DNA from 4 places in the Staphylococcus pseudoxylosus genome. Region 3 is predicted to be linked to each of the others. Evidence: riboswitches for the same ligand, from Rfam matches in the RefSeq annotation. Region 3 holds a riboswitch; each other region holds the start of a gene.
The links. A riboswitch is a leader RNA that binds a small molecule or an ion and turns the genes downstream of it on or off. The one in region 3 is predicted to bind S-adenosylmethionine.

Region 1 (8,254 bases), 1.2 Mb from region 3:
AGGATTAAAATTGTTGAAACAAAAATAACGTCATTTTGATTTCTAGTGAAACCTGTTAAATAAGCTAGGTTACCTAAACCACCGGCACCAATAACACCGGCCACTGCAGTAGAACCTACTAAAGCAATCGCTGTAACAGTAATACCTGAAATTAACGCTGGCATCGCTTCAGGTAAAAGTACTTTTTTGACTACAGTCCAAGTAGTAGCACCCATTGACCAAGCCGCTTCAATAACACCTTTATCAATCTCTTTAAATGCAATTTCTACAAGTCTGGCATAGAATGGAGCCGCACTAATAATTAAAGCTGGTAATGCTCCAGTTGGACCACTAATCGTGCCTAATACTAAACTTGTAAATGGAATTAATAATAAGATTAAAATAATAAATGGTATCGCTCTAAACAAGTTAACTATAAATGAAACAACCGTATAGAAAACCCTCGCTATAGGTGATTTACTTTTTGCTGATAAAAAGAGCAATACACCTAATATTAAGCCTAATATAAAGGCAAAAATTGTCGAAATAACTGTCATATAAATTGTTTCGTATGTCGCTAACCAAACTTCGTCCCAGCTGACGTTTGGCATTGTAAACATCTCGCGGAGGATGTCACTCAATGAATTACCCATGTCTTAACACCTCCACTGACACATGTTGTGCTTCTAAATCACTTTTGAACTTTTCGAATTTTTCTGAATTTACATCGCTCAATTGAATCACTAAGAATCCAAGCGAACCATCTTTTGTATGTTTAATATTAGCTTCTAATATGTTCACATCGATATTATGCGTTTTTGTTATGTACGACACGAGAGGTTCCGTGGCATTATTCCCTGTGAAATTCAAACGTACAACATAATCATCTTTATTAAGTGAGACTAAGTCACTAATAGATTCATCAAAATCATCATTTAAATCATCTTTAACAAAACGTTTTGTAACTGCATGTTGTGGATTTTCAAAGACTGTGGAAACTTGACCTTGTTCAATCACACGACCGTTTTCCATAACAGCCACTTCATCACATATGCGTCTAATAACATGCATTTCATGCGTAATAATCACGATTGTTAAATTTCTTTCTTCTTTAATTTTCAATAATAATTCTAAAATTTCATCTGTTGTTTGAGGATCCAATGCACTTGTCGCTTCATCACAAAGCAATACAGTTGGTTCGTTTGCTAACGCTCGCGCAATGCCGACACGTTGTTTTTGACCGCCTGATAGCTCTGAAGGATATGCACTTTCTCTACCTTTCAGCCCAACAAGTTCTACTAATTCTTTTGCCCGTTGTTTTGCTTCACGGCGAGGCACGCCCGCTATTTCCAATGGAAATGTAATATTATTTAATACAGTACGAGACCATAGTAAATTAAAATGTTGAAATATCATGCTCACTTTTTGACGCTTTTTTCTTAACTGTGATTTTGATAGCTTACCAATTGTATCTCCATCGATAATGACGTCTCCTGAAGTCGGTTGTTCGAGGTTATTTAGAAGTCTAATTAAAGTACTTTTCCCCGCACCTGAAAAACCAACTACTCCAAAAATCGAGCCTGATTGAATACTTAAATCAACATGATCTACAGCCAGTACGTCCTGTTTTTTCGTTTTGTACTTTTTGACTATTTGATTTAACTCAATCATTCTGTTTCCTCCTTGTGTTGCTAATCCTTCAATTAAAAAATGCTTCCTCTATGTTCACCGAAGTATAGAGAAAGCAAAATCGCTTCTCTCATCTTCTAAAGTTTTAAAACTTTATGTGAATTGGCACCATTTCTATTAAAGACGGTTGCCGGGCTTCATAGGGCACATCCCTCCACCTCTCGTGATAAGAGTTTCATTATTTAATTATTTTTAATCCTACCATTGTACTAATATTTCGTCAATAACTATTTCAAATTTTCTAACAAATAAGGCACCGATTGAAATGCATAAATTCTTTTTTGCTCTTCACCTTTTGACATTACTAATAAAACTGGTACAGATTGAATTTCATATGATTGGCTAAAATCAGGATGAAAATTTAAGTCCATTTTTATTGTAGGTAATTGCAAAATATCATTAGCAATATCTAGCATTCGTTCAGAAACCTTACATGTTCCACATGTTGGTGTGTAGCCAAAGATAAGATACTTATCTTCGTTTATATATTTATTGACGTCAACACGTTGTTCACTTGTTACATTCATGTTAATAAACTTACCCTCTCAGCTATATAATCCAATCTTGCTTTCGCCACCTTTTCCTCATCCTTTACTATAAAGCCATGTTTTTCTAGTACTCTAGATAAATATGGTTTAGGACAACGAGCAACTTCACAATATTGTTTATCTACTCTTATATGTCTACTTTCACTTAAATAGCGTTTGAACCATTTTCGTATTCTTTCACCTTCATCATCCGAATCCACAAGAATATACACTTGTTTGTCATATAAAGTATCGATCATTTCATCTAATTTATCTACACCCATTGTACCATTCGTGCAGATAATTTCTATAGGTTGATCAATCACTTGTTTGACACGCTTCTTGTCTGACTTTCCTTCGACAACAATTACTTGGTTCAGTATCGTCATGACATCCACCCTCTAAATGTTGATAGTAAATCTTTTCTACTTAGTTCTTCACAATCCTTGGTGACAATAAACATAATTTACATAGTTTAAATATTTCTTATTATTACAAACATAATTTATCATTTTTCAAAGTTGAGGTGAACTCGTTAGACTTATAAAATTACTAACGCTCCAATAGTCCTCAATGATATGAAAAAACTCCAAGACAGTTATATCATGGAGTTCAGTGTTATATTATTCGCCAATCATTTCTGAATATTGCTCAGCTGTTAATAATTCATCTAATTGACTTTCGTCACTTAGTTCAACTTTAACCATCCAAGCTTTTTCGTATGGTGATTCATTTACGAATTCTGGGCTATCTTCTAACTCATCGTTAGATTCAACTACTTTACCTGATACAGGTGCATATAGTTCTGAAACTGTTTTTACGGATTCAACACTACCAAAAGTGTCGCCTTCATTAATTTCGTCATCAACTTCTGGTAATTCAACGAATACGATATCGCCAAGTTCACCTTGAGCATATTCAGTGATACCAATTGTTACTGTATTACCTTCAACTTTTACCCATTCATGTTCTTTAGAATATTTTAATTCACTCGGTACTGCCACAAGAATCCCCTCCTAAATGATTTTACATATTAATGATGCCATATGCATACCATACAATCAACTATTTCTTAGTATATTAATATTATTATAATGTTTTCACAACAATAGATGAAGCGTTTACAAACACAACTTATCATTTTAACTTACAGAGATTGCTCTATTTCCATGAGAGGAATTAAGATAACCATGTTGCTTTATATTGATCTTCTTTAAAACCAACTGTAACTTTGTCCCCAGAAATAGCTAATGGTCTTTTGACCAACATACCATTTGTTGATAATAAATCTAACTTTTCATCATCAGTAAGGTCACTCATTTTGTCTTTAAGACCTAATTCACGATATTTAGCGCCGTGCGTATTAAAGAGTTTATTTATATCGATATCTGTCATCTCTAAAATTTCTTTAAACTCGTTTTTAGTGGGCGTATGCTGCACTATATCGATTGGTTCAAAGCTCACACCGTAGTCTTGTAAAAATTTCGCCGCTTTTTTACAAGTAGTACAATTAGGATATTGGTAAAATTTTATCATTATTCTGTACCTCCTATAACTAGTTAACATTAATATATCAAATTTATTGCCAAAACGCTCTAATAAATAAGCTAATTTTTTTTATAACTTTAAATTTTTCGTTATAATAAGCTTAATTATATTTTTAAAAAGGAGAAAATTATGAAACCTATTAATACAAATGATGCATTTAAAGAAACTGTACAGAGTGATAACCCTGTTATTGTAAAATTCGAAGCTGGCTGGTGTCCTGACTGTAAAGCAATGGATATGTGGATTGACCCTATCCAAGAAAAATACAATGATTACGACTGGTTTACAGTTAATCGTGACGAACTTGAGGACGTTGCAGCCGACAACGATGTGATGGGTATACCAAGCTTACTAGTATTTAAAAACGGAGAAAAATTAGCTCACTTACACTCAGCTAATGCGAAATCACCAGAGCAAGTAGAAGCATTTTTAGCTGAAACATTTAAATAATCGATTAATAAATGAGATATTTCATCTCATTTTGATGGGCTGGGACAAATGAATTGTTCCAGCCCTAATCATTGTAGTGTAGCATTTTTAAAGCACCTCTGCTTTATAGAGCCACTTCTTTATAGAGCCACTTCTCAATTTATTGAGTTAGTGGTTCTTATGCCTGAGCTTTAGCTCAGACAATCAGTTTTAAGTTAGGGAGATTTATGTATGAACATCAACTTTAACTCAGATAAAGTCCTCCAATTAGCCGTAATCATATTTCCAAGAGATACCAACGTAACTTTTTAATATTTATGTACATCATTATAAAAATTAAGAATGGGCATTCGAAGTCAAATTTTACTTTTGATTTCGAACGCCCATTCTAAAATCACTTTAAAACTTTTCTATCACTTGATCCGTATGACGCTTTCTATGTGGCATTTCATCCTGTAAATCTGTGAGATACAAGAAACCTACAAGTTGTTCATCATCTTTCACATTAAATATTGATCTTATTTCAGGGGTGAATATATATGCCGGTGATTTCCAACATGTACCAATACCCGCTTCATGTAATAATAGCATTAAGTTTTGAGCAAAAGCCCCAAATGCCATATGATTCTCTAAATCTTCTCGTTGTCTTGGATCTCTTTTTAGAATTAAGACAAGCATGCCACCAAGATTTGTAACAGTATCATAATGATTTTCTTGTTTTTTATCTAAGTTAGGGAATGCAACCTCTGAGAGTTGTTTACTCATAGGACCTAAGCGATCTTTAGCAATATGAACCACTCTCCACGGCTCTCTCATGCCATGATTAGGAGCATCTGTCGCTTGCTGTATCGCTTGATATAGAGCGTTATCATCTATAGTCATATCTCTTTTAAAAACTTTAATACTTCTACGATGTGCAATTGCATCTTGTAGTTCCATTGATTATCGCCCTTTCGTTAGTGATAATTATTTTCAATTATAAATCAGGCGACCACTATTTTCAAACTACTCGTATAATTTAATTTGTTGTTTTAATTTTTCAACATGAATTTGACCGGGTGCTTTTGGATCGTCTAAGCAGCCATACGAAACCGAGCCTCCAAACAATCCCTGAGCAGTTCTTGAAATTAATCCAAGCTTAGACATCGCTATACCAACAACTTGTTGCGAAACTGTGTCTGCAGTCTCAGACATTGCATTTAATAGATTTAGAACATCTTGTTTATCATGAGGCATAACTGCTACTTTTAAATAATCTGGTTCAAGTTGATGCATTTTATAATATAAACGTTTTAATACTTCCAATTTAGGTGTTTTCTTAAAGTTATGTTGCGATAATACAACTTCTAGATTTTCACGATGAGCTGATTCTATCAATGTTTGATATTTTTCTATAGGCGTCCCTTCTTCATATTCAATATCTATCATATCAACATAATCTAATAGGATTATTGTCTCTAGCACATTCAAGTATTTATCATTTGCTAATTGACCTTCTCCTCCTTGACTCTTTGTTCGATAGGTTACTAACAATTTTTTATTTAAGTTTAGATTGTATATATCTTCAGCAATTTTTGCTACAGATGCTTCATCAAAATCTGACCACTGATCTATTCTTAGTTCTATAATATCTATGGCGTCTTGATATTGTTTTAAATCCTCAATTGTATGTTGTGCGAGTTCGCGTTTAGGTGCAATTGTAACAGCTATATCAACTTTGGCCATGTTTAAACTTCCTTTTATTAGTAATATTTAAATTATTGTATAACAATTTCTAAAAATAATACAATTAAAAAACATATAAATTACTCTGTGAAATGATTTAAAACATTTTTCTTGGGTAAACATGAATTAGAAGTTTTTAAGGAGGTCATAAAATGGCAGTAAATTATGAAACGAAAGCAACAAATACAGGCGGACGTAATGGTCACGTTCAAACTGACGATAAAGCAATTGATGTAGCAGTTGTACCACCAGCTCAAGCTGATGCTGAAAAAGGTACAAACCCTGAGCAATTGTTTGCAGCAGGTTATGCTTCATGTTTTAATGGCGCATTTGATTTAATCTTAAAACAAAACAAAGTGAGAGGCGCTGAGCCAGAAGTTACTTTAACAGTACGTTTAGAAGATGACCCAGAAGCTGAAAGTCCTAAATTAAGTGTCTCAATTGATGCAAAAGTCAAAAATGTATTATCTCAAGAAGAAGCTGAGAAATATTTACAAGATGCACACGAATTTTGTCCATACTCAAAAGCTACACGCGGCAACATCGATGTTGACTTAAATGTAGCAGTTGTTGACTAATATACTCCCCCCGAAAAATTCTTAATTGAAACTTTTCGGGGGGATTTTTTTGTCTTTTAATTCCTGGTGTGCAATCTAGATGTTTTAATACTTAATGAATGTTTAATTAATTGTTCCCTTCATCTTTACTGTGAAATAAGATGTAAGCAACCAACACTGCAAAAGAAATCAGGATTAGCACTACCAGTGAAACTATAATAGTTATTAAAGCTCCCACAATTTATGCCTCCATTCACATTTATGCGTCTTGCTATATTATACCATAATTATCATATCTCTATTATTTACTTAAAATATATATTAAGATGTATTTTAAAGTTTATAAAAAGTTATTCTTTTACATACTGAATTGAAAATGTCCACATATTTTTGCAAAAAATTAAAGATGGTATTGCTCAAATAAATTATTTCCTTTAATATTATAATTAAATTGGTAAACGAGAACTATTCATCCATTATAAAAAATACTTTGCAGAGGTTAGGAGGCATTGAATGACGCAAATTCGCTATTTAACAACTGAAGATTTTTCTATTTATAAATCCTTGTTACTGCAAGGCATTAATAAAGAACTCGAAGTATTAGCGTGGAAATTACAAAACGAGAAATGCTTAAATGATACAGATTTACACAAGTTACTATCCACAGACTCAACAGATTGTATCGTTCTTGGCGCTTTTGAACAGGATATACTTATTGGCGCTGTTACACTAATTCATCATCAAACCTATAGCTTGTCTCATAAAGCAACCTTAGAAAATATGTGCATTAAAAATGTAGATCAAAATTCTAAAGAACAAATTTCAAAAATGCTTATGCGCCAGATATTTGAAATTTGTAACGAAAAAGAAATTGAAATATTGATGACTTCACTTATTTCAAATAACATTAGTGGTAAAGTCTTTTTTAGTAACTTAAATTTTGAAACACTTGTGCTAGAACAGCATGCTAGAAAATATGATGATTATTATGTAGATGAACACTGGCTTATTTATCGTTTCGACGGTAATGACAGTGACTTATTTGTTTAATAGCAGTAATCACTAAATTGTTGACATAGGGTAACTAAATTTCTCTATGTCATATTTAATTTTAAATGCAAGGTGATAAATTGTGTTTTATTTCAAAGTTCATAATTAATATGAAACTGATTCACTTATCTTAAAAATGACTTGCAATTATATTGCTAAACAAATATTATTTTTGTTAAGTGCTATTTTATTAATAAATATTCTATTCATCTTATTATTTAAGAGAGGGCTGAACATTTTGAAATATGCTACAACATTATTATCACTGTTCTTGTCATTAATTACACTTGCTACCCCACTATTAGTAGTTAATAAAGTTTTAGAGGGTAACTTGCCAATATTAGCAGGTGGACTATTTATCTTAGGCGTTATATTAATTAATATATATGCAGCAATACGTGGCGACCGTATTGCAAATTTATTTGCATTATGTGTCTCCATCTTTTCATTCATTTTATTAAGCTATCCATTATGGAAACCTTTTGTAATTGGTTTTTTATAATACTAATAAATATCCCTAATTTATTTATAAAAGCTTTATGATTACTTTGTTTGTAATCATAAAGCTTTTTATAGTTTGCTAATGTAATAAATATAAATTTACACATTTTTAATTTTACAAATTTTCTGAAAAAGATATAATATAAAAAATAAGGGGGGAACGCTATGAATTTAGCGCTATTAGGTTTTATCATGATTATTATCTTTATGATATTAATCATGACACGCAAGATGTCTGCATTAACAGCT
Region 2 (8,254 bases), 440 kb from region 3:
TTAAATAAAATATTTAAAGTGCGTAGTTAAAGTATTAGCTACGCACTTTTTTATATGTAGAGGAGAGGGTAGGGGAGGTGTAAAAGTTGGTGTAAGAAATACATAAAATATGCGCTATTAAAATAGTTGATTTGATTGAAGTAACTGGAATTTTTAAGGGATGTCTAATAAATAACACAAAATTCTGAAATATCTATATAGCTTTATTCACAACTTTTTAAGACGAACGTTAGACTTACGTCACACAAACCTACCTCTAAAACTATTGATTATTTTTATGATATTATATTAGAATAGATTTACTGTTTTTAGCGTTTGAGGTGAGAGGGTGGAAAAATGGACAATGAGGCGCATGTTACTTTTAAACAAGGTGTAAAAGCATGTATTCCTACTTTGTTAGGTTATGCTGGTGTTGGCCTGTCTTTTGGAATTGTTGCAGTGGCATCGGGATTTAGTATGTTGGAAATTATTTTACTTTGTTTGTTAGTGTATGCCGGCGCTGCACAGTTTATTATTTGTGCACTTGTTATTTCTGGCACGCCCATATCGGCAATTATATTGACGACATTCATTGTGAATTCAAGAATGTTTTTATTAAGCATGACGCTTGCGCCAAGTTATAAAAACTATAGTTTATTAAATAGGATTGGTCTTTCTACATTAGTAACAGACGAAACATTCGGTGTAGCTATTACACCACATTTAAAAGGTGAGAAGATAAATGATCGTTGGTTGCATGGATTAAATATAACGGCATATGTCTTTTGGACATTTGCATGTATGATTGGTGCAGTCTTTGGTAAATACATACATCAACCAGAAGCACTAGGATTAGATTTTGCAATTACCGCTATGTTTATATTCTTAGCTGTCTCACAATTTGAGTCGATTAGACGCTCGAAGATAAACATATATTTTGTATTGATTATATGTGTGATTGTAATGATGCTTAGTTTAAGCTTGTTTATGCCTTCATATTTAGCTATCATATTAGCTTCGACTATTGCAGCGTTGATTGGAGTGGTGATGGAACGATGACAACGACGATACATGTGTTAACAATTATCGTGTTATGTGGTGTGGTAACGTGGCTTACACGAATTATTCCCTTTATCTTGATAACTAAAATAAAATTATCTGAACGTGTTATTAAATGGCTATCATTTATACCAATTACATTATTCACTGCATTAATCATCGATGGATTAATAGAGCAACAAGAAGGTGTGATGGGTTATAGCATTAACGGGCCGTTCTTAATAACGATGCTCCCAACTATTATTATTGCTGTGATATCACGTAGCTTAACAATCACTATACTTAGTGGCATTATCATTATGGCAGTGTTACGTTGGGTATTTTAAACAATCCTATTGAAGTAAGTTATATTATCCGTTAAACTATAAACAATTAGAAAATTAAGATATTTCAGATTACATTAACACTTTAATTTTATCTGAATTAATGAGCTTATCTTTAATACAATTAAAATCAAATCTTATTTCGAGAAGCTGAGGGACTTGGCCCGTAGACGCTTCAGCAACCGGCTTATAAAGTACGGTGCTAATACCATCGATACACTCGAATGATAAGAACTTTTAACTTCTTACTTATTTTATGAGTGAGGAGTTTTTTTACTAAGTAGGAGGTAAAACATGACGAATTATACGGTTGATACACTGGAACTAGGACCATTCACAACGGAGTCAGGTGAATTCATCTCAAACTTAAAACTACGTTATGAACATGTAGGTTTAAAAGGGCAACCACTTGTGGTGGTTTGTCATGCTTTAACAGGTAATCACTTAACGTATGGTACAAATGAAAACCCTGGATGGTGGAGAGGGATTATTGACGGTGGTTATATGCCTATTAATGATTACCAGTTTTTGACATTTAATGTTATTGGAAGCCCTTATGGTTCAAGTTCTGCATTAACAGATCCAAACTTTCCTGAGACACTTACGTTAAGAGATATCGTACGTGCTATAGAATTAGGAATTGAAACATTAGGTTTCGAAAGGATTAACATATTAATCGGTGGTTCGTTAGGTGGCATGCAAGCAATAGAATTATTATATAATCGTAAATTTGATGTTGAAAAAGCAGTGATTCTCGCAGCTACAGATAAAACATCATCCTATAGTCGTGCGTTTAATGAGATAGCGAGACAGGCTATTCATTTAGACCATAAAGAGGGTATGAGTATCGCAAGGCAGTTAGGTTTTTTAACATACCGTTCGTCTAAAAGTTATGATAAACGTTTCTCACCAGATCAAGTTGTAACCTATCAAAAACATCAAGGTAATAAATTTATGAATCATTTTGATTCTTTATGCTATTTAACACTCCTAGACGTCTTAGATAGTCATGACGTAGATAGAGGACGCAATGATGTAGATGAAGTTTTTAGTAACCTAGACACTAAAGTAATGACAATGGGCTTTACAGATGATTTGTTATATCCAGATGACTTAGTACGTGCCGTGGGAAATCGTTTTAAATATCACAAACATTTCTTTGTACCAGATAACGTAGGTCATGATGGTTTCTTACTGAATTTTAATGACTGGGCGCCTAATCTATATCACTTTTTAAAAGTATATAAAATCAAAAGAAAATGATTTAACGACTCTATTATATTAATTTTTAGGATGAAGCTATATGACTACTTTCGATAGGGGAGGGTAGACTGACATATATATAGTACATCCTTTTTTTGTACAATTATTTAAGTTGTGGTGGCATAAAATGAAACTAAAAGTAGTAGCATTAAAAATGTAATACCATGAAGTGTTGATTAGTTCAGTTATTTATACGTTTATAATTATGGAAAGTATAGTATATCGTTATCTTCTGTATTTGGATTGCCAATAATTGTATAAAAGTTTTAAAGAGGTTAAAATAATAGTTATAGTCAAAAATAGTATGGGAGTGGCGAAATTGTTTTCAAAAATATATCCTAAAGTAACTGTGCTTAGTATACTAACGCTAATCGTAGTGGCTTTAGCTTTACATATATTACCTCCGTTAGGCCTGGTGTTAGGTATCTTTGCAACAATTCCAGGTATTATCTTATGGCATAAGTCTATTGAATCATTTGGTTTAACAGCAGTCATTACAGTGGTATTAACAACGTTACTAGGTAATATATTTGTGTTGAGCACTATGGTCATCATACTCTTAGTGAGTTTTGTTATTGGCCAATTATTAAAAGAACGTACATCTAAAGAACGCATACTTTATATAACAACTACATATATTAGTATGTTCTCGTTAATTGCGTTTATGGGACTACAAACGTTTGATAAAATACCAAGTTCTACAGTTTTGATAAAACCAGTGAAAGATTACATGCATAACGTTGTTTCTGGAATTGCGGGAACTGCAGAATATAAGCAAATGCTGGAAGAAGGCTTCCGCCAGATGTCAGTTCAGTTACCAAGTTATGTCATTATTACAGTATTTCTACTTATTTTAATCAATTTAATTATTACTTTTCCAATTTTACGTAAGTTCAAAATCGCTACACCAATATTTAAACCGTTATATGCTTGGCAAATGAAGCGTTCACTATTATGGATGTATATTATCGTCTTAATTTGTGTTATGTTTTCGAGCCAACCAGGGACTTTCCAAAGTATCGTTTTAAACTTTGAAATTGTGTTATCATTATGTATGTATATTCAGGGCTTAAGTGTTATTCACTTTTTCGGAAAGGCAAAATCAATGCCAACCGCACTTTCTGTGTTATTCATGGTTATAGGGACAGCTTTAATGCCACTAACACATATTGTGAGTCTCCTGGGTGTTATAGATTTGTGTATTAACTTAAAAAGTATCATTAAAAAATGATTTGAGGTGGAAGAATGAACCGTCAATCCACTAAAAAAGCGTTAGTTTTACCATTTATTATTATGGCGTTCACAGCAATTGCACTTGTCGTAGTTTGGTTTGTTTTTAACCAGCTCATTGCAGGCATAGCGACAGTTGTATTAGTGATTATTATTGTAGGGACAGCAATAATGGTAAGACGAGCTTTACAGAAACTAGATAGCTATGTTGATAATCTAAGTGGCCATATTTCGGCAGGCAATAATATCGCAATTAAAAATTTGCCAATCGGTATGATTATCTTAGATGAAAATGAAAACATAGAGTGGATGAACAAATTTATGTCGGAACGCTTAACGCGTAATGTAATTTCCGATCCAGTTAATGAAGTATATCCTAATATCTTAAAGCAATTAGAAAAAACACAAGAAGTTGAGATTTCTGAAAATGAGTACCACTATCGCGTACGTTATTCTGAAAAAGAACATGTATTGTATTTCTTTGATATTACTGAAGAAGTACAGACAAATAAGCTATATGAAGACTCTAAACCGATTATTGCTACATTGTTCTTAGATAATTATGACGAGATTACGCAAAATATGAATGACACACAAAAATCAGAGATTAACTCGATGGTTACACGTGTGATTAGTAGATGGGCTAGTGAGCATAACATTTATTTCAAACGTTACAGCTCAGATCAATTTGTTGCTTATTTAAATCAAGATATATTAAACAACATAGAAGCAACAAACTTTAGTATTTTAAGTCAGTTGCGTGAAAAGAGTGTCGGTTACCGTGCACAACTAACTTTAAGTATCGGTGTCGGTGAAGGATCTGAAGATTTAATAGATTTAGGGGAACTATCACAATCAGGCCTAGACTTAGCACTAGGACGTGGTGGTGACCAGGTTGCTATCAAGCATATGAACGGCAATGTACGTTTCTATGGCGGTAAGACTGACCCAATGGAAAAACGTACACGTGTTAGAGCACGTGTTATATCACATGCGCTTAAAGATATTCTGATGGAAGGCGACAAAGTTATCATCATGGGACATAAACGCCCTGACTTAGATGCCATCGGTGGTGCAATTGGTGTGTCACGTTTTGCAATGATGAATAACCTAGATGCGTATATCGTCTTAAATGATTCTGACATTGATCCAACATTACGACGTGTTATGGATGCAGTAAATGAAAAACCAGAATTAAAAGACCGTTTTATCACATCGGATGAAGCATGGGATATTATGACATCTAAGACAACATTAGTCATTGTAGATACGCATAAACCTGAAATGGTTATCGATGAGAACATTTTAAATAAAGCTAACCGTAAAGTGGTTATTGACCATCATAGACGTGGAGAAAGCTTTATTTCGAGTCCATTGCTTGTTTATATGGAACCATATGCAAGTTCAACTGCAGAACTTGTGACAGAACTACTTGAGTATCAACCGACAGAACAACGATTAACGCGTTTAGAATCGACAGTAATGTTTGCAGGTATTATTGTAGATACGCGTAACTTTACGCTACGAACAGGTTCTAGAACCTTCGATGCTGCAAGTTACTTACGTGCACACGGTGCAGATACAATATTGACACAACATTTCTTGAAAGACGATCTTGATACGTATATCAATCGTACCGAGTTGATTCAAACAGTAAAATTACAAGAAAATGGTGTGGCTATTGCACACGGTTCGAATGATAAAATTTATCATCCTGTTACAGTTGCACAAGCTGCCGATGAACTGTTAAGTTTAGATGGTGTAGAGGCTTCGTACGTAATTGCAAGAAGAGAAGAAAATGTAATAGGTATGTCTGCCCGCTCACTTGGTGCTGTCAATGTGCAATTAACAATGGAAGCACTTGGCGGTGGTGGTCATTTAACTAATGCAGCCACACAGTTAAAAGATGTAACAGTGGATGAAGCAATAGAACAATTACAACAAGCTATAACAGAACAAATGAGTAGGAGTGAAAATGCATGAAAGTAATATTCACACAAGATGTAAAAGGTAAAGGTAAAAAAGGTGAGGTTAAAGACGTACCAGTAGGTTATGCAAATAACTTCTTATTAAAGAAAAATTATGCAATAGAAGCAACGCCTGGTAATTTAAAACAATTAGAACAAAAAAATAAAGCTGCTGAAGCAGAGCGTCAACAAGAAATTGAAGATGCTAAACAATTAAAAGCACAATTAAGTGAAATTGAAGTCGAAGTGTCTGCTAAAACAGGCGAAGGTGGTAAATTGTTTGGTTCAGTAAGTACGAAACAAATCACGCAAGCATTACAAGAACAACACAACATTAAAATTGATAAACGTAAAATGGATTTACCAAACGGTATCCATGCATTAGGTTACACTAACGTACCAGTTAAACTAGATAAAGAAGTTGAAGGTACAATCCGTGTACACACAGTTGAACAATAATAGTGGATTGAGATATGAGGTGTAATCACAATGGATGGAATGTATGAACAAAATCAAATGCCACACAGTAATGAGGCTGAACAGTCTGTCTTAGGTGCCATTATCATAGATCCAGAATTAATCAACACAACTCAGGAAGTATTGCTTCCTGAGTCATTTTATAGAGGTGCACATCAACACATCTTTAGAGCAATGATGAACCTCAATGAAGATAATAGAGATATTGATGTGGTAACCATTATGGATCAGTTGACACAAGAGGGTCGATTGAATGAAGCGGGTGGTCCTCAATATCTTGCAGAATTATCAAGTAATGTGCCGACAACACGTAATATCCAATACTATACTGAGATTGTTTTTAAGCATGCAACTAAACGTAAATTAATACAAACTGCAGATAGTATTGCGAATGATGGTTATAATGATGAGCTGGAACTAGATACGATACTTAACGACGCTGAACGTCGTATATTAGAATTATCATCCTCACGTGAAAGTGATGGATTTAAGGATATTCGAGATGTACTTGGTGAAGTATATGAGAATGCAGAACTATTAGATCAAAACAGTGGTCAAACTCCAGGTATTCCAACGGGCTACAGAGATTTAGACCAGATGACAGCAGGGTTTAACCGTAATGATTTAATCATTTTAGCAGCACGTCCTTCGGTAGGTAAGACTGCCTTCGCACTTAATATTGCGCAAAAAGTTGCAACACATGAAGATCATTTTTCAGTAGGTATATTCTCGCTAGAGATGGGTGCAGATCAACTTGCAACACGTATGATTTGTAGTTCAGGAAACGTGGACTCAAACCGCCTGAGAACTGGTATGATGACTGAAGAAGACTGGAATAGATTTACTATAGCAGTCGGCAAACTGTCCCGTACTAAGATATTTATCGATGACACACCAGGTATTCGGATTACAGACATTCGTTCTAAATGCCGTCGTTTAAAACAAGAGCACGGATTAGATATGGTTGTTATTGATTACTTACAATTAATTTCAGGTAGTGGCTCACGTTTTTCAGATAACAGACAACAAGAAGTTTCTGAGATTTCACGTACATTAAAGGCTATTGCTAGAGAGCTAGAATGTCCTGTTATTGCACTGAGTCAGCTATCACGTGGCGTTGAGCAGCGTCAAGATAAACGTCCGATGATGAGTGATATTCGTGAGTCAGGTTCTATCGAGCAAGATGCCGATATCATCGCTTTCTTATACCGCGATGATTATTATAATCGTGGCGAAGACGAAGAAGACGATGATGATGATACTAATTTCGAACCTCAAACAAATGATGAAAATGGGGAAATTGAAATTATTATCGCTAAGCAACGTAATGGCCCTACAGGAACAGTGAAGCTGCACTTTATGAAACAATATAACAAATTTACAGATATAGACTATGCACATGCTGAAATGGGTTAAAAAATAATAAAAAATATTTTCCGTATGATAAATCGATTTGAAGTTTTATTGTACGGTTTTTGTTTGTGTTTGGTTCATAGATTTATAAGTAAGTATGTGTCCTTGTTTTACAAATTAGTCCGATAAGACCTTGATATCACTAGCCTAAAGCTGCATACAAGTTAGTTGATATTTTTTGTTGAGTAGAGAGAATCATTGAAAATCAATGTTCGATTTTTGGTTTGCAATCTATCCTGTGTATTGGTAAAATACGTAATGGTTAATCGAGAAAACTTGGAGGTGCTCATATGTCATCAATAGTAGTAGTTGGGACACAATGGGGAGACGAAGGCAAAGGTAAAATCACAGATTTCTTAGCAGAACAAGCAGATGTTATTGCACGTTTTTCAGGCGGTAATAATGCAGGTCATACTATTAAATTTGGCGGAGAAACATATAAATTACACTTAGTACCATCTGGTATTTTTTATAAAGAAAAATTAGCAGTGATTGGTAACGGTGTCGTTGTAGATCCAGTGGCACTATTAAAAGAATTAGACG
Region 3 (8,254 bases):
AACAATTTTTATATAATGTACTATCTGGTGTAGCGATTGCCATAGTAGCAGGGTTAATACCTAATGCTATTTTAGGAGAACTATTCAAACTTTTCGCGCCTAAGTACCAGATTTTTCAAACATTGTTACAAATAGTAGAAAGTATTCAATTTACTGTACCGTTATTAGTTGGTGCACTTATAGCAATGCGATTCAGTTTATCACCTTTAGCAACGGCTGTTGTGGCGAGTTCTGCTTTTGTAGGCAGTGGCGCAGCGCAATTTAAAGATGGTGCTTGGATGCTTGTAGGTGTTGGAGATCTTATTAACACAATGATCACTGCAGCAATTGCTGTTTTTTTAATATTAGTCGTTGGAGAAAGATTTGGTAGTTTAACGTTAATTATTTTGCCGACTATTGTCGGTGTGATAGCCAGCTTTATTGGCGTGCTTATATTACCATATGTCCAAATGATTACAACTGGTATTGGTAATTTAGTTAATACATTTACAGAATTGCAACCAGTATTGATGTCTATGCTTATTGCATTAGTATTTAGTTTTATAATTATTTCACCTATATCAACTGTAGCAACTGCTTTAGCTATAGGTATTAGCGGTTTAGCGGCTGGTTCTGCTTCACTTGGAATTGTGGCATGTGAAGGTGCATTAGTTGCAGGCACGTTAAAAGTAAATAGAGCAGGTGTACCTCTGACAATCTTTTTAGGGGGTGTGAAAATGATGATACCTAATATGGTAAGACATCCTATTATTTTACTACCAATTTTCTCAAATGCACTAATCACTGGTTTTGTTGGTGCACTCATAGGAATTGGTGGAACAAAAGAATCAGCAGGTTTTGGAATTATTGGGCTTGTTGGGCCAATAAGTGCGTTTAGATTTATGGAACATTCAATATTATTAAACTTAATATATGTATTTATTGCGTTTTTTGTAGTTCCATTTGTAATGGGGTATTTGATCAATACATTTTATATGAAAACATTGAAATTATATGATAGAGAAATTTTCAAATTCTTAGCGTAAAATGATATATAATGTTTAAAATGTATAGTTATTTTTGTAATATAATGTAATGTTTTGAATGTTGAATAAAATAATAAAGTATATTAAAAGGCCACAAAACAGTGGTCTTTTTTGATTTTAGACAAAAAAAATTGCAAGTTTTACTCCAAAATATAATTTTTTTGTTCATTTATTATTTTACAGTTGTGTAACAAAAAGATTTGCTGTAATAATTCAGACTATGTGAGCGTGTTCGATGATAAACGTATAAAGATTAATATAACAGTACTATGCACAATATATTTTGAAAACAACGAAAGAATTATGCATTACAAAACAAAACAGTAGTATTTCAATGTTACAAAGTATCTTTTCTTTTGTAACGTTTTGTTATGAAAGTGTAATATAAATAGGCGAAATATGTGTTATATTATTTGTGGCGAAAAAATAAAACATAAAAATTAATCGATTTCAGCACATACGATAAATAATTTAACGAAAATATAATTTTACTTAAAAAGATTTTAATTGGAGGATTTTTTAATTATGAAGAAAACAGTTTTAGCATCATCATTAGCAGTAGCATTAGGTGTAACAGGATATGCAACAACAGCAGACCACAATCAAGCTCACGCTTCAGAAGAAAATATCGACAAAGCGCATTTAGCTGATTTAGCTCAAAACAATCCTGAAAAATTAAACCAAAAACCATTACACGCTGGCGCGTATAACTATAACTTCGTTTTAGGTGGAAATGAATATACATTCACTTCAAATGGTCAATCTTGGTCATGGAATTACACAGCTACAGGTGCTCAAAGTGCAACTTCTAACACAGTACAAGATGTAACTACTCAAGCAACTACAAATACTAACGAAACTTCAGCTAGTGAAGTAAGTGCTCAAAAACAATCAAGCAATACTCCAGTAGCAGCAGTTGAAGCGCCTAAAGCTTCTTCAAACACAAGTGTTCAAACTGCTCAAACAAGTACTGCAACTAAAACTTACAAAGCTGCTCAAACATCAGCTGCATCAACTGGTGGATCAGTTAAAGCTCAATTCATAGCTGCAGGTGGGACAGAAGCTATGTGGAATTCAATTGTAATGCCTGAATCAAGTGGTAACCCAAATGCTGTTAACCCAGCTGGTTACAGAGGTTTAGGTCAAACTAAAGAATCATGGGGAACTGGTTCAGTAGCAAGCCAAACTAAAGGTATGATTAATTACGGTAAAAGCCGTTACGGTTCAATGGAAGCAGCTATGGCTTTCCGTGCTTCTAATGGATGGTGGTAGGATCTAAATAACTAAATAGAAATATTTAGTTATCTTAGATTGAACAACCCGGGACGTTTATGTTCCGGGTTTTATTATTTTATTTGATGTTTTAATGTGAGTGACATCGAGATCTTATTATTCTATGAGATTTTGATGTCACATTTTTGTTTCGAGAGTAGATTGACAAGCGTGAATATTCTGATAAAATTAATAGTAATTTAAAATAAACTTATCCAGAGAAGCTGAGGGATTTGGCCTTATGAAGCTTCAGCAACAGACTTTGATATAAAAGTACTGTGCTACTTCCAACAAGCATGAATGCTTGAAAGATAGGTGACATGTGTAACTATATGCCACACAGGTCGGCATATAGTTTTTTTAATAGGAGGACTTTTATGGCAATTTCAGATAGATTGGCACAAATACCAGATAGTTATTTTGCAAAAACAATGGGACAGAAAGTAGAACATGGTCCTTTACCTTTAATTAATATGGCTGTAGGTATTCCTGATGGTGAAACGCCCAAAGGAATTATTGACTGTTTTGCTGATGCGCTGCGTCAGCCTGATAATCAAAAGTATGTTGCTTTCCATGGTAAAGACTCATTTAAGCAAGCAATAGTAGATTTTTATCAGAGACAATTTCAAGTTGCATTAGATAAAGAAGATGAAGTATGTATTTTATATGGCACTAAAAATGGTCTTGTTGGTTTACCTACATGTATCGTTAATCCAGGAGAAAATGTGTTACTACCAGATCCAGGATATACGGATTATAAAGCGGGGGTGTTACTTGCTGATGCACAACCACAACCGCTCGTTTTAGAGCCGCCTTATTATTTGCCTCAGTGGGACAAAATAAGCAAAAAAACATTACTCAATACACGTTTAGTTTATTTGACTTATCCAAATAACCCGACAGGTTCAGTTGCTACAAAATCAATATTTGAGGAAGCGGTTGAGCGTTTTAAAGGAACAAAAACAAAGATTGTTCATGATTTTGCGTATAGTGCCTTTGGCTTTGATGCTAAAAATCCTAGTATATTGCAAGCAGAAGGAGCAAAAGACTTAGCAATAGAAATATTTTCATTATCAAAAGGCTATAATATGTCAGGATTTCGAGTTGGCTTTGCTGTTGGAAACAAAGACATCATACAAGCATTAAAGAAATATCAATCACATACGCACGCAGGTATGTTTGGTGCATTGCAAGACGCAGCAACATACGCTTTGAATAACTATGATGATTTTCTAGACGAACAAAATTTAACATTTAAACGTCGTAGAGATGAGTTTGAAGCTAAATTACAACAAGCAAATATACCTTTTGAGCCAATGAAAGGTGGTATTTTCTTATGGTTACGGACACCTAAAAACTTTGATGGAGAAAGTTTTGTTGATTATTTATTACAAGAACAGTCAATTCTTGTTGCGCCAGGTATACCATTTGGAGAACATGGCAAACATTATGTACGTATTTCTTTAGCTTTAGATGATGCATCGTTACTAGAAGCTGCAGAAAGGATACAATCGCTTAAGCACCTTTATGAATAGAATCAATATGATCGGAGTGATTAACTTATGACAAGTATTAAAATTTTTGGAGTAAGAGAAGAAGATATACCTTATATTAAAGCATGGTCAACAAAGCATAATGTGACTGTCGATTTAGATGAAGCATTACTTTCGTCAGAAACCGTCGATCGTACAAAAGGTTTTGATGGTGTTTCGATATCACAGCAAATTCCTTTTGGTGAAGATGTATACCGCAAGTTACATGAATTTGGAATTAAGCAAATTGCGCAACGAAGTGCTGGTTTTGACATATATGATTTTGATTTAGCTCAAAAATATGATTTGATTATTTCTAATGTGCCATCTTATTCACCGCATTCTATTGCTGAATATACGGTGTCACAAGCACTTAATTTGGTCAGAAACTATAATGATATTCAACAAAAAACAGCTTCATATGATTTTAGATGGCAACCAGCTATCTTATCACGCTCTATTAAAGACTTGAAAGTTGCTGTTATAGGGACTGGTCGTATCGGTTCAATTGTTGCTAAGATATTTGCACAAGGCTTTGGAGCTGAAGTTATTGCTTATGATATTGCCCCTAATGAAAGCTATAAGTCATTTTTAACGTATGCTAATAGCATAAATGAAGCTGTGCAAGAAGCGGATATTGTTACGGTTCATATCCCTGCAAGTAAGGATAGTGATTATTTATTTGATGATGCACTGTTTAATGAATTTAAACCAGGATCAGTATTTATCAATTGTGCAAGAGGTGCCATTGTAAAAACGAGTGCGCTAATACACGCACTGGATAATGGTGTTTTAAAAGGAGCAGCACTTGATACATATGAAGGGGAAAAGGGATTGTTTCCAAGTGATCAACGACATTCTGAATTAAAGGATGAAGTATTAAAGCAATTAATCGAACGACAAGATGTTATTGTTTCACCTCATATTGCTTTTTATACAGATGCTGCCGTTGAAAACCTCATTGTCGATGCTTTAGATGCGACAATTGATGTTATTGAGACTGGTGACACTAAACTACGTGTGAATTAATAAAGAAGCAATGATGTATATTTAAAATGTAAAATATTAAATAAAAGGGGCAGGACAGAAACCTAATTTTTTCAAAAAGAATTTCATTGTCCTACCCCTGGCAGTGATGACAAGAGTTGAAAAAGCTTTTAGACAAGCTTTTTCAATCGAGTCAGCAACTGCTATCACACTGAGTGGAAACCGAGACATTATATATGTGCTAGCCATTTTATTTTGAGAATATGGCTAATAAATCTTATTCAGTCGTGTTATCGATGATACTTATATTTGACGTGTTTTTAATATATTATTTTACGTCATAACCTTGATCTTCTATTGCTTCGTGCATGTTTGGTGTTGTGACTTTGTTATCATCAAAATCAACTTTAACATTACCTTCTTCAAGATTAACATTAGCTGTTGATACACCATCTAAATTTGTTAATGCACTTTCTACTGCATGTTTGCAGTGCTCACAACTCATACCTTCTACTTTAATTGTTTCAGTTGCCATATTAATCACCTCCTTAAAAATAATAATATTCATATGAATCATCTCAAATTTTAATTATAATTTCATGCGTTTTAATCTAAGTGCATTAGTGACAACACTTACAGAACTTAAAGCCATTGCAGCACCAGCAATCCATGGTGCAAGTAACCCTAGTGCAGCAATAGGAATGCCTGCAACGTTGTAACCAAATGCCCAAAATAAGTTTTGACGTATATTACGGATAGTCGATTTACTAGCTGTGATTGCTTTAGGTACGAGTAACAAATCGCCACCAAGAATGGTAATATCAGAAGCTTCTATGGCAACTTCTGTACCTGTACCAATAGCAATACCAATATCTGCTTGGACTAAGGCTGGTGCGTCATTTACGCCATCCCCAACCATGGCTACGGTCTTATTATTAGCTTGTAATGATTTTATTTTAGCCGCTTTTTCTTCTGGTAACACTTGTGCAATGACTGAATCTATACCAACTTGTGAAGCAATGGCTTCTGCTGTACGTTGGTTGTCTCCAGTCAACATGACAACTTCGATATTTAAATCATGTAACTGTTGGATTGCTTTATTAGTAGAATCTTTAACAGTATCGGCTACTGCGATTGTACCACGTAATTTTTGATCAATCGCTATTAACATAGCTGTTTTACCTGATTGTTCAAATTGAGACAATTGTAGCTCAGAACTATTAAGGGATACTTGATGATCTGCTAAGAATTTACGATTACCCACTAATAAAGATTTTCCATCAATCATAGCTTTGATGCCGCGTCCAGGTACCGCTTCGAAGTCATCAACTTCTAATAAATGAACTTGTTCTGTTTTTGCATAATTTACGATAGCTTCTGCGAGTGGGTGTTCAGAAGCTTTTTCAGCGCTAGCTAATAATTGTAATGCTTCATTATCGCCATCAAAGTCTGTGACTACAGGTGTTCCGTGTGTGATTGTTCCCGTTTTGTCTAAGACTACGGTATCGATTTGATGCGCACGTTCAATATGTTCGCCACCTTTAAATAAAATACCGTTTTCGGCAGCTTTTCCAGTGCCTACCATAATAGAAGTAGGAGTGGCTAACCCAAGTGCACAAGGACAAGCAATAACCATTACGGCAATTGCTGCTACTAAGGCAGGCTCAAATTGACCTTGGCGTACTAAAGTAAGCCATATAATAAATGTTAGAATCGCAATACCAACTACAATAGGCACAAAATAACCAGATATAATATCAGCAAGTCTCTGGATAGGTGCCTTAGAACCTTGAGCTTCTTCAACCACTTTAATAATAGAAGAGAGCGCAGTGTCTTTACCTACTTTTGTTGCTTCAATTGTGAGCATACCATTTTGATTCATAGTTGAACCAATAACATAATCGTTTTGAGCTTTTTCAACAGGTATAGATTCACCGGTTAACATAGATTCATCTACAGAAGTTTTTCCTTTGAGAATTGTACCATCTACAGGTATTTTCTCTCCAGGTTTAATAATTAAATAATCACCTTCTACGACTTCACTTAAAGGTATCATAGATTCCTCATTGTTACGTAGTACACGTGCTTCTTTAGCTTGCAAGTTGAGTAATTCGCTTAAGGCATTTGTTGTTTGTGATTTTGCACGTGCTTCCAAATATTTACCAAATAAAATCAGTGTAATGAGTACAGCACTGGTTTCGAAATATAAATGAGGTGTAATATTTGTATCATTTAGCCATTTAATCATCTCATATAAGCTATAAAAATAGGCTGCGCTCGTTCCTAACGCTACTAGTACATCCATATTTGCTGAACCATTGCGAAGATTTTTATATGCTCCAACATAAAATTGCCAACCAATGATGAATTGTATCGGAGTTGCTAAGATAAACTGAAACCATGGATTCATTAAAATAGGTGGCAAATGCATATTAAAGAGATGTACAAACATAGTTAATAGTAATGGTAAAGCCAATATAGTCGAAACAATTAGTTTGGTAAGTTTACGTTTTAACTCTATGGCTTTGTGTGATTGTTTCTCGTCAGCCTCTTTTTTGGGTTTTGCATCATAACCTAATTTTTGAATTTTTTGGATTAAAGTATCAACTGAAGTTGCATTAGGGTTATAGACAATCGTAGCATTTTCAGTTGTAAGGTTAACGTTAGCTTCCTCTACACCATCAGTACGGTTCAATAACTTTTCAATACGGTTAGAACATGCTGCACATGTCATGCCTGTAACGTCTAAGTCAATTTTTTCATTTAATACGCCATATCCTGTTTTTTCTATTGTATTGTAAAGATCAGTAGTAGAAGTTGAGCTAGGATTATAACTTATTGTCGCTTTTTCAGTTGTTACGTTAACATTTGCTTCAACTTCATCCATTTTATTTAAATTTTTCTCTATGCGGTTGGCGCAAGCTGCGCATGTCATGCCTGTGATATTGAAAGTAGTTTTTTTTTGTTCACTCATTAAAGTAGCCTCCTTTCAGTTTGTAAATAAATAGCTATAACATTAGAACCTTTCACACCATAAATATACCCCTAGTAGGTATAATTGTCAATGTTATTGTTTTAAAAAGAGGGACTAGGGATACAAAATCAAAATTTGCAAATTGACTTTGTATTCCCAGTCCCTCAAAGTATTCCGATAATAATTTATTGATGGTGGTATCTTAGATTTATACATTATGTTTGTAAGGTCGAATCCATGATAAACATATTAAATATAAGGATACTGCATTTTATTTAGACTATAGCCTTAGTTTTGTTGAAATTTAATAAATAAGACAGCAAAATTGATTCATTATTTGTTAAACTGTGCGAGCTCATGTGATTTTATAATAGATGCTGCTGGTTTATTTTACTTAATTCGTTAACAATTTTACGACTATCTTTATTTAGATGTTGGACATAAATTTTATTGTTCTTTTTATG
Region 4 (8,254 bases), 740 kb from region 3:
TAAAACTTACACTGATTTTAAGAAAGGAAGCATGCCAACAATGCAATATTTATATATTTTTGTCGGAGGCGCTGTCGGTGCACTACTGAGATATTTTTTTTCATTTATGAGCGTTAATTCTACAATTCCTACTGGTACATTTATCGCTAATATTTTAGGCGCTTTTTTAATGGGGTTTCTAGGGACGCTAACTTTACAATATTACAAGAATAATCCACTTTTAAAAAAAGGCATTACTACAGGTTTATTGGGTGCAATGACTACCTTTTCTACATTCCAATTTGAACTTATACATTTATTCGAGCAGCAAGCTTATTTAGCTGTTACAATTTACGCAATCAGTAGTTATGTTTTAGGAATTTGTTTATGCTATATTGGCGTTAGATTGGGGGCGCGTATCTCATGATTAACTGTTTATTAATCATGTTAGGTGGTGGCATAGGTGCAGTCATCCGTGGTTTTATTACTAATTTTTGTAATCGCAAATTCAGTAGTATATTACCAGTTGCAACACCTTTCGTTAATATAGTTGGTAGCTTTATCATTGGTTTTCTATTAGGCTCGTCACTTAAGTTAGATTGGATTGACCCCTTTGTAATCGTTGGTATTTTAGGCGGTCTTACTACCTTTTCTACTTTATCATCTGAACTCGTCGAACTATTAATGACTAAAAAGAAAATCATTTATTTCATTAGTTATTCTGTACTACAATACGGCGTTTCCTTTTTAGCCTGTTTGTTAGGTTACATACTTTAACGAAAAACCTAAAAAGTGCATTATAAAAAGCCACAAAAACAATTTAATGTTTTTGTGGCTTTTTATGTCATGTACATTGTCCATACTTATTAATGACAATTTCATTAGTCTTGTCATACTATATCATAAACTCAACTAAATCAAAGTTAACGAGTATATATCATTAACTCATTAATTTAATTATTAACACTTAAGTAATCATACTATTTTATATAATTCTTTAATGACCACTGTATTTTGCAGGATCTGGTCCAATTCTACGATCTTCATTAAGGTTATCTAATTTTTCTATTTGTTCAGCTGTTAATGCGAAATCAAATACATTAATATTCTCTTCTATTCTAGACGGAGTAACCGATTTTGGAATTACTACAACACCATGTTCAATATTCCATCTAATGATTACTTGAGCAGGTGATTTCCCTACTTCCTTTGCAACTGCGTTTACTGTTTTATCTTCTAAAATTTGTGCATTCATTAATGGTGACCATGACTCCATATGAATATTTTGAACTTCCAGATATCTATTTAAAGAAGATTGTAATAGATATGGATGGAATTCTACTTGATTTATTACTGGTTTAATTGAAACTTGTGCTAATAATGCTTCTAAATGTTCAATATTAAAGTTACTTACACCAATATTTTTCACTTTATCATTTTTATAAAGGTCTTCCATACCCTGCCAAGTATCAATCATCAGTGCTTCATCAGTTCCAGGCCAGTGCATTAGATATAAATCTAAATAGTCTAAACCTAATTTGTTTAAACTTGTTTCATATGCATTAGCGACATTTTGTCGACCGTAGTCATCAAGCCATAATTTAGAAGTAATGAATAGGTCACTTCTTTTTAATCCTGTTGAAGCTAATCCTTCAGCAATACCTTGACCTACTTTATCTTCATTTTCATAAATCATTGCTGTGTCAATATGTGTATAGCCGTTTTCAATCGCATGTTTTACTGATGCTGCACATTCATCATTATTCTCCACGCGAAATGTGCCCAATCCAACAATCGGCATTTCATTCCCATTGTAAAATGTAATATTTTCCAAGTTAAAATCCCCTTTTTATTTTGTTATTTATTATACTAATCAATATTCCCAAATATATAAATAAAAATGCCTATATGTTTACAATTCATTCTTATTTTTGAAATTCTTTATAGCATATGTCATCAATCACCTATTTAATTTATAGTTAAATTAAATAGTCAGGCTGTATCAGATTATATTTTTAAAATTTTATAGTCCAAAAAAACTGTCAACAAAAGTCTAAATACTTTTGTTGACAGTTTATACTACATAGCATGATTTATTCTCAAAATATGAAATTTATTTCTTTAGTTAAATGATTCAATTTCATCCATAACACGTTGTAAATCTTCAACGTTATATTGAATGCGACCATGGAAGACGAATTTATTGAAGAATTCATCCAATTGTTCTGGACCAACTAACACTTTGGTATTTGAACTTTGCGCATAGTTTGAAATTGTTACATCACCCTCATTTTTAGGATTGAAATATAAAATGGTAGTTGGTGTGAATTTTAAATTCAATTCAGTTTGAATATCACCCGCTAGTTTCTCAATATCATTCAAATGAGTCGTATAATTAACAAAAGATAATGAGTTTTCATCTTCGTTTTGATCTAATACAAGTGTTTGTGGTTCTTGTCTATCAAGATCCAACGCATTAAAAACTTGCTCCATTGTTGGTTGTTCTTTAAATTGTGCAGCACTCACGCCATTGTATACGTGACCTTTTAATAATTGTGAGTCAATTATATATAAACCAGTACGCGTAAGTACTAAATGACTAATACGCTGTACATCATTAAATTCATTCTTAGGTAAAAATATATTAGCCATAATGTGCATATCTTCTGGACGAATTCTTTTCTCATTTACTAATCTTTCTCGAATACCAATAAGTCTCATATCAGTTACATATTCACTTTGATTTTTAGAGAATAATTTCAATGCATCAATTTCTCTATTTTTCGAATTAACTGTAGCATTATATTCTTCTTTTTGCTTTGTTACTGTTTTTTTATTTTCTATTCTTTCTTTTTCTAGTTCTTCTTCATGCTCATCGCTTAGTTTTTGTTCTCTGGTTTTGTATTGTTCTTCTACCTTTTGTTGTGCTTTCTTCTTACTTTTCAAAGCAATGATAAATAAAATGAAACAAATTACTGCTACAACAATTGCCACAATTAAACCAATCTCTAATGGTCCAAATGAATTCATAACAAAAAACGCTCCTTTATGTGTTCAGTAACTTAATTATAATAGATAAACGTATAGCATTCGAGAGTAAAGTTAAAAAACTTTTGTTCTAGTTAAGCTTTAACTGTATCTTTTAATAAATTAATTTTATCTAACTTTTCCCATGGTAATAATACGTCTGTACGACCAAAATGGCCATATGCAGCAGTTTGTTTATAAATAGGGTGTTTCAAGTCTAACATTTTAATAATTCCAGCTGGTCTTAAATCAAAATGTTGTCTAACTGCCTCAACCAATTCATTTTCTTTAACTTTTCCTGTACCAAATGTATCTATAGAAATAGAAACAGGCTCAGCTACACCAATCGCATATGCAAGTTGTACTTCACATTTGTCTGCTAATTCAGCAGCAACGATATTTTTTGCTACATAGCGTGCAGCATAAGCAGCAGAACGGTCAACTTTAGTTGGGTCTTTACCACTAAAGCATCCCCCACCATGACGTGCATAACCACCATACGTATCAACAATTATTTTACGTCCAGTAAGCCCTGCATCACCTTGTGGTCCACCTATAACGAAACGACCAGTAGGATTGATATAAAATTTAGTGTTCTCATCTAAAAGTGCTTCTGGCACTGTTGGATAAATAACATGTTCTTTAATATCATCTTGAATTTGTGCTAATTCGATATCTTCAGCATGTTGTGTTGACACGACAATCGTATCAATGCGATGTGGTTGATCTTGCTCATCATATTCCACAGTTACTTGTACTTTACCATCAGGACGTAAGTAATTTAATATTTCATCTTTACGTACATCTGATAAGCGTTTCGCAAGTTGATGCGATAAGAAGATTGGTAAAGGCATGTATGTATCCGTTTCATTCGTAGCATAACCGAACATCAAACCTTGATCTCCCGCTCCTGTAGCTTCGATTTCTTCTTCTGATGCGTCTTCACGATACTCTAATGCTGTATCGACACCTTGAGCGATATCTGGTGACTGTTCATCAATTGCCGTTAATACTGCCATTGTCTGGCTATCATAACCGTATTTAGCACGCGTGTAGCCTATCTCTTTGATTGTTTCTCTAACCACTTTCGGAATATCAACATATGTTGTTGTTGATATTTCTCCTGAAATTAACGCCATGCCAGTAGTCACTGTCGTTTCACAAGCAACACGTGCGTTTGGGTCATCTTTCAATATTTCATCCAATATAGCATCAGATACTTGATCCGCTATTTTATCTGGATGCCCTTCTGTTACTGATTCTGAAGTGAATAATCTTCTATTGTAAGTCATAATTTGCTCCTTTAGTTTTAAATTACGAAAATTCTCTCTCTGTTGAGCTCATTAAAAAAGCCTTCTACACTATCAATAAATAGAGAGAAGGCCCTTATACGTCCATTCGCTCTTATCGTTCAGACGATATTTGTCTGCAAACGGTTTGGCACCTTTCTTCGTATTAAGAAGAGGTTGCTGGGCTTCATTGGGTCCATGTCCCTCCGCCACTCAGGATAAGAGAATCCGTTAAGTCCTATAGTACAGAATCAACGATATAATGTCAATTTTACATTTATTAATATTTATTTAAAATTCCTTTTAAATTGGTATGGACTATTGATATATATGTGTTATACTCTGTAATTGTAAAGGCTTACAATAACTAAATAGCGTTGGAGGGATTAGTATGGCTGTAGATACATACACTTATACAAACAAAATTGAAAGTATTTTAGACAAAAAATCTTCATTATTTCAATTATCTACAACACAGTTGTATAACAAGATTTTAGATAATGATGAAGGCGAACTTACCGAATTAGGTGCAATTAACGCTAGAACAGGTAAATATACAGGTCGTTCACCAAAAGATAAGTTTATTGTAAATGAGCCATCTTATAGAGATGATATTGACTGGGGAAATGTTAACCAACCGATTGAGGAAGAAACATTTTTAAATTTATATGATAAGGTTCTAAACTATTTAGACAAAAAAGATGAACTATATGTATTCAATGGTTATGCTGGTAGTGATCACGACTCACAATTGAAATTAACTGTTGTAAATGAATTAGCGTGGCATAATCTATTTGCTCAAAATATGTTTATACGCCCTAATTCAAAAGAAGAAGCACAAGAAATCAAACCAAACTTCACAATTATTTCAGCACCGCATTTTAAAGCCGATCCAGAAATTGACGGCACAAACTCAGAAACATTTATCATCACATCATTCAAACATAAAGTGATCCTCATTGGTGGGACTGAGTATGCTGGTGAAATGAAAAAAGGTATTTTCTCCGTAATGAACTATTTACTACCTAAAGATAACATTATGAGCATGCATTGTTCAGCTAACGTTGGAGACAAAGGTGACGTTGCTTTATTCTTCGGCCTTTCTGGTACTGGTAAAACGACACTATCCGCTGACCCAACACGTAAACTTATTGGCGATGACGAACATGGTTGGAATGAAAATGGTATTTTCAACATTGAAGGTGGTTGTTACGCTAAAGCAATTAACCTTTCTTATAAAAAAGAACCTCAAATTTATGACGCTATTAAATATGGTACTATTTTAGAAAATGTTATCGTTGACGAAGATGGTGACGTTGACTTCGATAATAATCAATACACAGAAAATACGCGTGCAGCTTACCCAATCAACCACATTGAAAATATTGTAACGCCATCTAAAGCAGCTCACCCTAATACAATTATTTTCTTAACTGCAGATGCTTTCGGTGTTCTACCACCTATTTCAAAACTATCCAAAGATCAAGCAATGTATCATTTCTTGAGTGGATTCACTGCTAAATTAGCTGGTACAGAACGTGGTATAACTGAGCCAGAACCTTCATTCTCTACATGTTTCGGTTCACCTTTCTTACCTCTAAACGCTAAAGTTTATGCTGATTTATTAGGTAACTTAATCGATCAACACGATGTAGATGTTTATCTTGTAAACACTGGTTGGACTGGTGGTAAATATGGCATAGGACGTCGTATAAGCCTAAGTTACACAAGACAAATGGTGAATCAAGCAATTACAGGGCAATTAAGAGATGCAGAATATATTAAAGATGATATGTTCGGTTTAGATATTCCAGTTGAAGTTGAGGATGTCCCTCAAACACTATTGAATCCTATTAATGCTTGGAGTAAGCCAGAAGCGTATAGAGAGCAAGCTCAAGATTTAATTAACCGTTTCAATCATAACTTCGAAAAATTCGGTGTAGAAGTTGATGATTTAGCAGCACGTGGCGGGTTCAAATAATATCTGTTAATTAATATCATATAAAAGAGAGAATTAGGTAATAGAAACTAATTCTCTCTTTTAATTTACTCTATTATATTTTATTCTCTTCGACATCTATCATCCACTGTTTAATTTCACATAGTGTTTGTTTTAGAGCAAATGGTCTCGGTACATGACCTTCTAACATTTGATAAAATGTACGATAAGTTGTTCCCTTTTCCTCTAATTGTTGTGCTAAATAATAGGCATGATGAATACCTACTTGTTTATCTTTTCCACCATGAACAATAAATATGGGCGGGCTTGACTTAGTAATTTGAGCTAATGCATCTCGTTGCTGATAGGCAACAGCTTGCTTTTTAGGATGACCAATCATGCGTTTCAGCATGCCTCTTAAGTCGACGCGTTCTTCATACATTAAGTATATATCAGATACTCCACCCCAGATAATATAACTTGAGATTGGTAAATCTTGAAATGTGAGTAAACCCTGAAGTCCACCTCTGGAAAATCCAACCATATGAATGGCAGCATAAGGGTATTTTTGATGCAGTAAACGTATAGCAACCGTGACATCATTTAAATCCGCTCCATAAAATTCATCTTTCCCCTCACTACCATTATTCCCTCTATAATATGGACCAAAAACTAAAGTGTTTGTATTTGCAAATTGCATCATTCTAGCTGCTCGTACTTTACCTACTTGGCCTTTACCACCTCGTAGATAAATCACAATTCGTTTTACATCTTCTTTCGGTGTCATTATTAAGCCTCGAACTTTTAAGTTATCAACACAATATGTGACTTCTTCAAATACATGATGTAAGGTTTCAATAGGCATACGCTTTCTATTTATAAAATCCAAGTGATATCACTCTCTCTAAACAGTGTAAAATCGCATCGTCCTTCAACAAATAACTTTTTTTACTCTCTGGAATCTCAGCTATATTTTTATAAAATAAAGGGCCATTTGTTTCTAAATAATCATCTTGATCGCTTATCTCAGATACATTCACCATAAATACATCTTTTGTGAAACATAAACCATTCGTACGTTGTACTTCATATTGCGCAATATACTCACATTGCGCTATCATTGCTCCGGTTTCTTCAAATAATTCCCGCGCAACAGCTACTTCACTTGTTTCTCCGTCTTCTTTTTTACCGCCTGGGAATTCAACGCCACGTAATTTATGGTTTGTAAATAGCAACTGATTTTTATATTTCGGAATAATAAGTACATGATTTCCGTCAGCAATATCTTCTTTATCTTTATATGATAAATATACGTTGTCATTATCTTTATCTTTAAACTTCATATACATCACTCTTCCCCTTATTATGTTAAACTAACTATGCTAAAGCTAAGTTATTTGTTGGAGGCAAAATTTATGAAAACTATATTTCTTGGACTCATTCATATTTATCAACGATTTATATCACCATTGACGCCCGCAACTTGCCGTTTTTATCCTACTTGTTCTGAATATACCAGAGAGGCAATTCAAGTATATGGTGCATTGAAAGGTACATGGTTAGGTATTAAAAGGATTTCAAAATGCCATCCGCTTCATAAAGGCGGCTTTGATCCAGTGCCGCTTAAGAAAAAAGATAACAAAAAAGATCAATAAATTCGTGTTAATCTTGTACTTATAACCTTTGGAGGCTCAAAATAAATTGAGCCTCCTTTTAATATACCTGCACAATCAACCACATCTTTTTCAAAATAATAACCTTCTGGTGTGATATCACTGGGATAACTAGAAAATTGAGCTAACATCGCAGTAAAATATCTACTTAACCCGTACTCATACATACCACCTATAACTATTTTCACATTTTTGTCCTTAAGCATTTTAATGGTATTCATCACTTTATCGATGCCACCCAGTCTAAATGGTTTCAATACAACAACGTCTATAGCAAAATCATCTATAACTTCTAAAATGTTATCTATCGTGTCTGCCTTTTCATCTATAGCAACTGGTGGTAATTC

Region 1: another riboswitch for S-adenosylmethionine. It lies ahead of LG295_RS10295 (methionine ABC transporter ATP-binding protein); the one in region 3 lies ahead of LG295_RS02040 (aminotransferase class I/II-fold pyridoxal phosphate-dependent enzyme).
Region 2: another riboswitch for S-adenosylmethionine. It lies ahead of LG295_RS00060 (alpha/beta fold hydrolase family protein); the one in region 3 lies ahead of LG295_RS02040 (aminotransferase class I/II-fold pyridoxal phosphate-dependent enzyme).
Region 4: another riboswitch for S-adenosylmethionine. It lies ahead of metK (methionine adenosyltransferase); the one in region 3 lies ahead of LG295_RS02040 (aminotransferase class I/II-fold pyridoxal phosphate-dependent enzyme).

Annotation. Positions count from the first base shown of each region.
Region 1 is NZ_CP085024.1:2,156,313-2,164,566, forward strand. Features, by position in the region: gene LG295_RS10290 (methionine ABC transporter permease) at 1-632, opposite strand, end outside; gene LG295_RS10295 (methionine ABC transporter ATP-binding protein) at 625-1,650, opposite strand; SAM riboswitch class I at 1,736-1,841, opposite strand; gene LG295_RS10300 (thioredoxin family protein) at 1,896-2,195, opposite strand; gene LG295_RS10305 (toprim domain-containing protein) at 2,192-2,584, opposite strand; gene gcvH (glycine cleavage system protein GcvH) at 2,819-3,199, opposite strand; gene LG295_RS10315 (arsenate reductase family protein) at 3,375-3,731, opposite strand; gene LG295_RS10320 (thioredoxin family protein) at 3,873-4,193, shown strand; gene LG295_RS10325 (nitroreductase) at 4,572-5,111, opposite strand; gene aroD (type I 3-dehydroquinate dehydratase) at 5,178-5,897, opposite strand; gene LG295_RS10335 (organic hydroperoxide resistance protein) at 6,050-6,475, shown strand; gene LG295_RS10340 (GNAT family N-acetyltransferase) at 6,968-7,504, shown strand; gene LG295_RS10345 (hypothetical protein) at 7,743-8,006, shown strand; gene LG295_RS10350 (CitMHS family transporter) at 8,171-8,254, shown strand, end outside.
Region 2 is NZ_CP085024.1:13,825-22,078, forward strand. Features, by position in the region: gene serS (serine--tRNA ligase) at 1-8, shown strand, start outside; gene LG295_RS00050 (AzlC family ABC transporter permease) at 337-1,038, shown strand; gene LG295_RS00055 (AzlD domain-containing protein) at 1,035-1,364, shown strand; SAM riboswitch class I at 1,496-1,595, shown strand; gene LG295_RS00060 (alpha/beta fold hydrolase family protein) at 1,656-2,624, shown strand; gene LG295_RS00065 (DUF2232 domain-containing protein) at 2,929-3,855, shown strand; gene LG295_RS00070 (DHH family phosphoesterase) at 3,870-5,837, shown strand; gene rplI (50S ribosomal protein L9) at 5,834-6,280, shown strand; gene dnaB (replicative DNA helicase) at 6,311-7,714, shown strand; gene LG295_RS00085 (adenylosuccinate synthase) at 8,002-8,254, shown strand, end outside.
Region 3 is NZ_CP085024.1:458,733-466,986, forward strand. Features, by position in the region: gene LG295_RS02030 (PTS sugar transporter subunit IIC) at 1-1,025, shown strand, start outside; gene LG295_RS02035 (transglycosylase) at 1,551-2,297, shown strand; SAM riboswitch class I at 2,506-2,615, shown strand; gene LG295_RS02040 (aminotransferase class I/II-fold pyridoxal phosphate-dependent enzyme) at 2,675-3,832, shown strand; gene LG295_RS02045 (D-lactate dehydrogenase) at 3,860-4,858, shown strand; gene copZ (copper chaperone CopZ) at 5,145-5,351, opposite strand; gene LG295_RS02055 (heavy metal translocating P-type ATPase) at 5,406-7,790, opposite strand; gene LG295_RS02060 (SulP family inorganic anion transporter) at 8,156-8,254, opposite strand, start outside.
Region 4 is NZ_CP085024.1:1,201,301-1,209,554, reverse strand. Features, by position in the region: gene crcB (fluoride efflux transporter CrcB) at 41-406, shown strand; gene LG295_RS05835 (CrcB family protein) at 403-756, shown strand; gene LG295_RS05830 (aldo/keto reductase) at 977-1,813, opposite strand; gene LG295_RS05825 (nuclease-related domain-containing protein) at 2,101-3,009, opposite strand; gene metK (methionine adenosyltransferase) at 3,102-4,298, opposite strand; SAM riboswitch class I at 4,408-4,520, opposite strand; gene pckA (phosphoenolpyruvate carboxykinase (ATP)) at 4,687-6,276, shown strand; gene LG295_RS05810 (S9 family peptidase) at 6,350-7,123, opposite strand; gene ytkD (RNA deprotection pyrophosphohydrolase) at 7,107-7,583, opposite strand; gene yidD (membrane protein insertion efficiency factor YidD) at 7,650-7,889, shown strand; gene menC (o-succinylbenzoate synthase) at 7,883-8,254, opposite strand, start outside.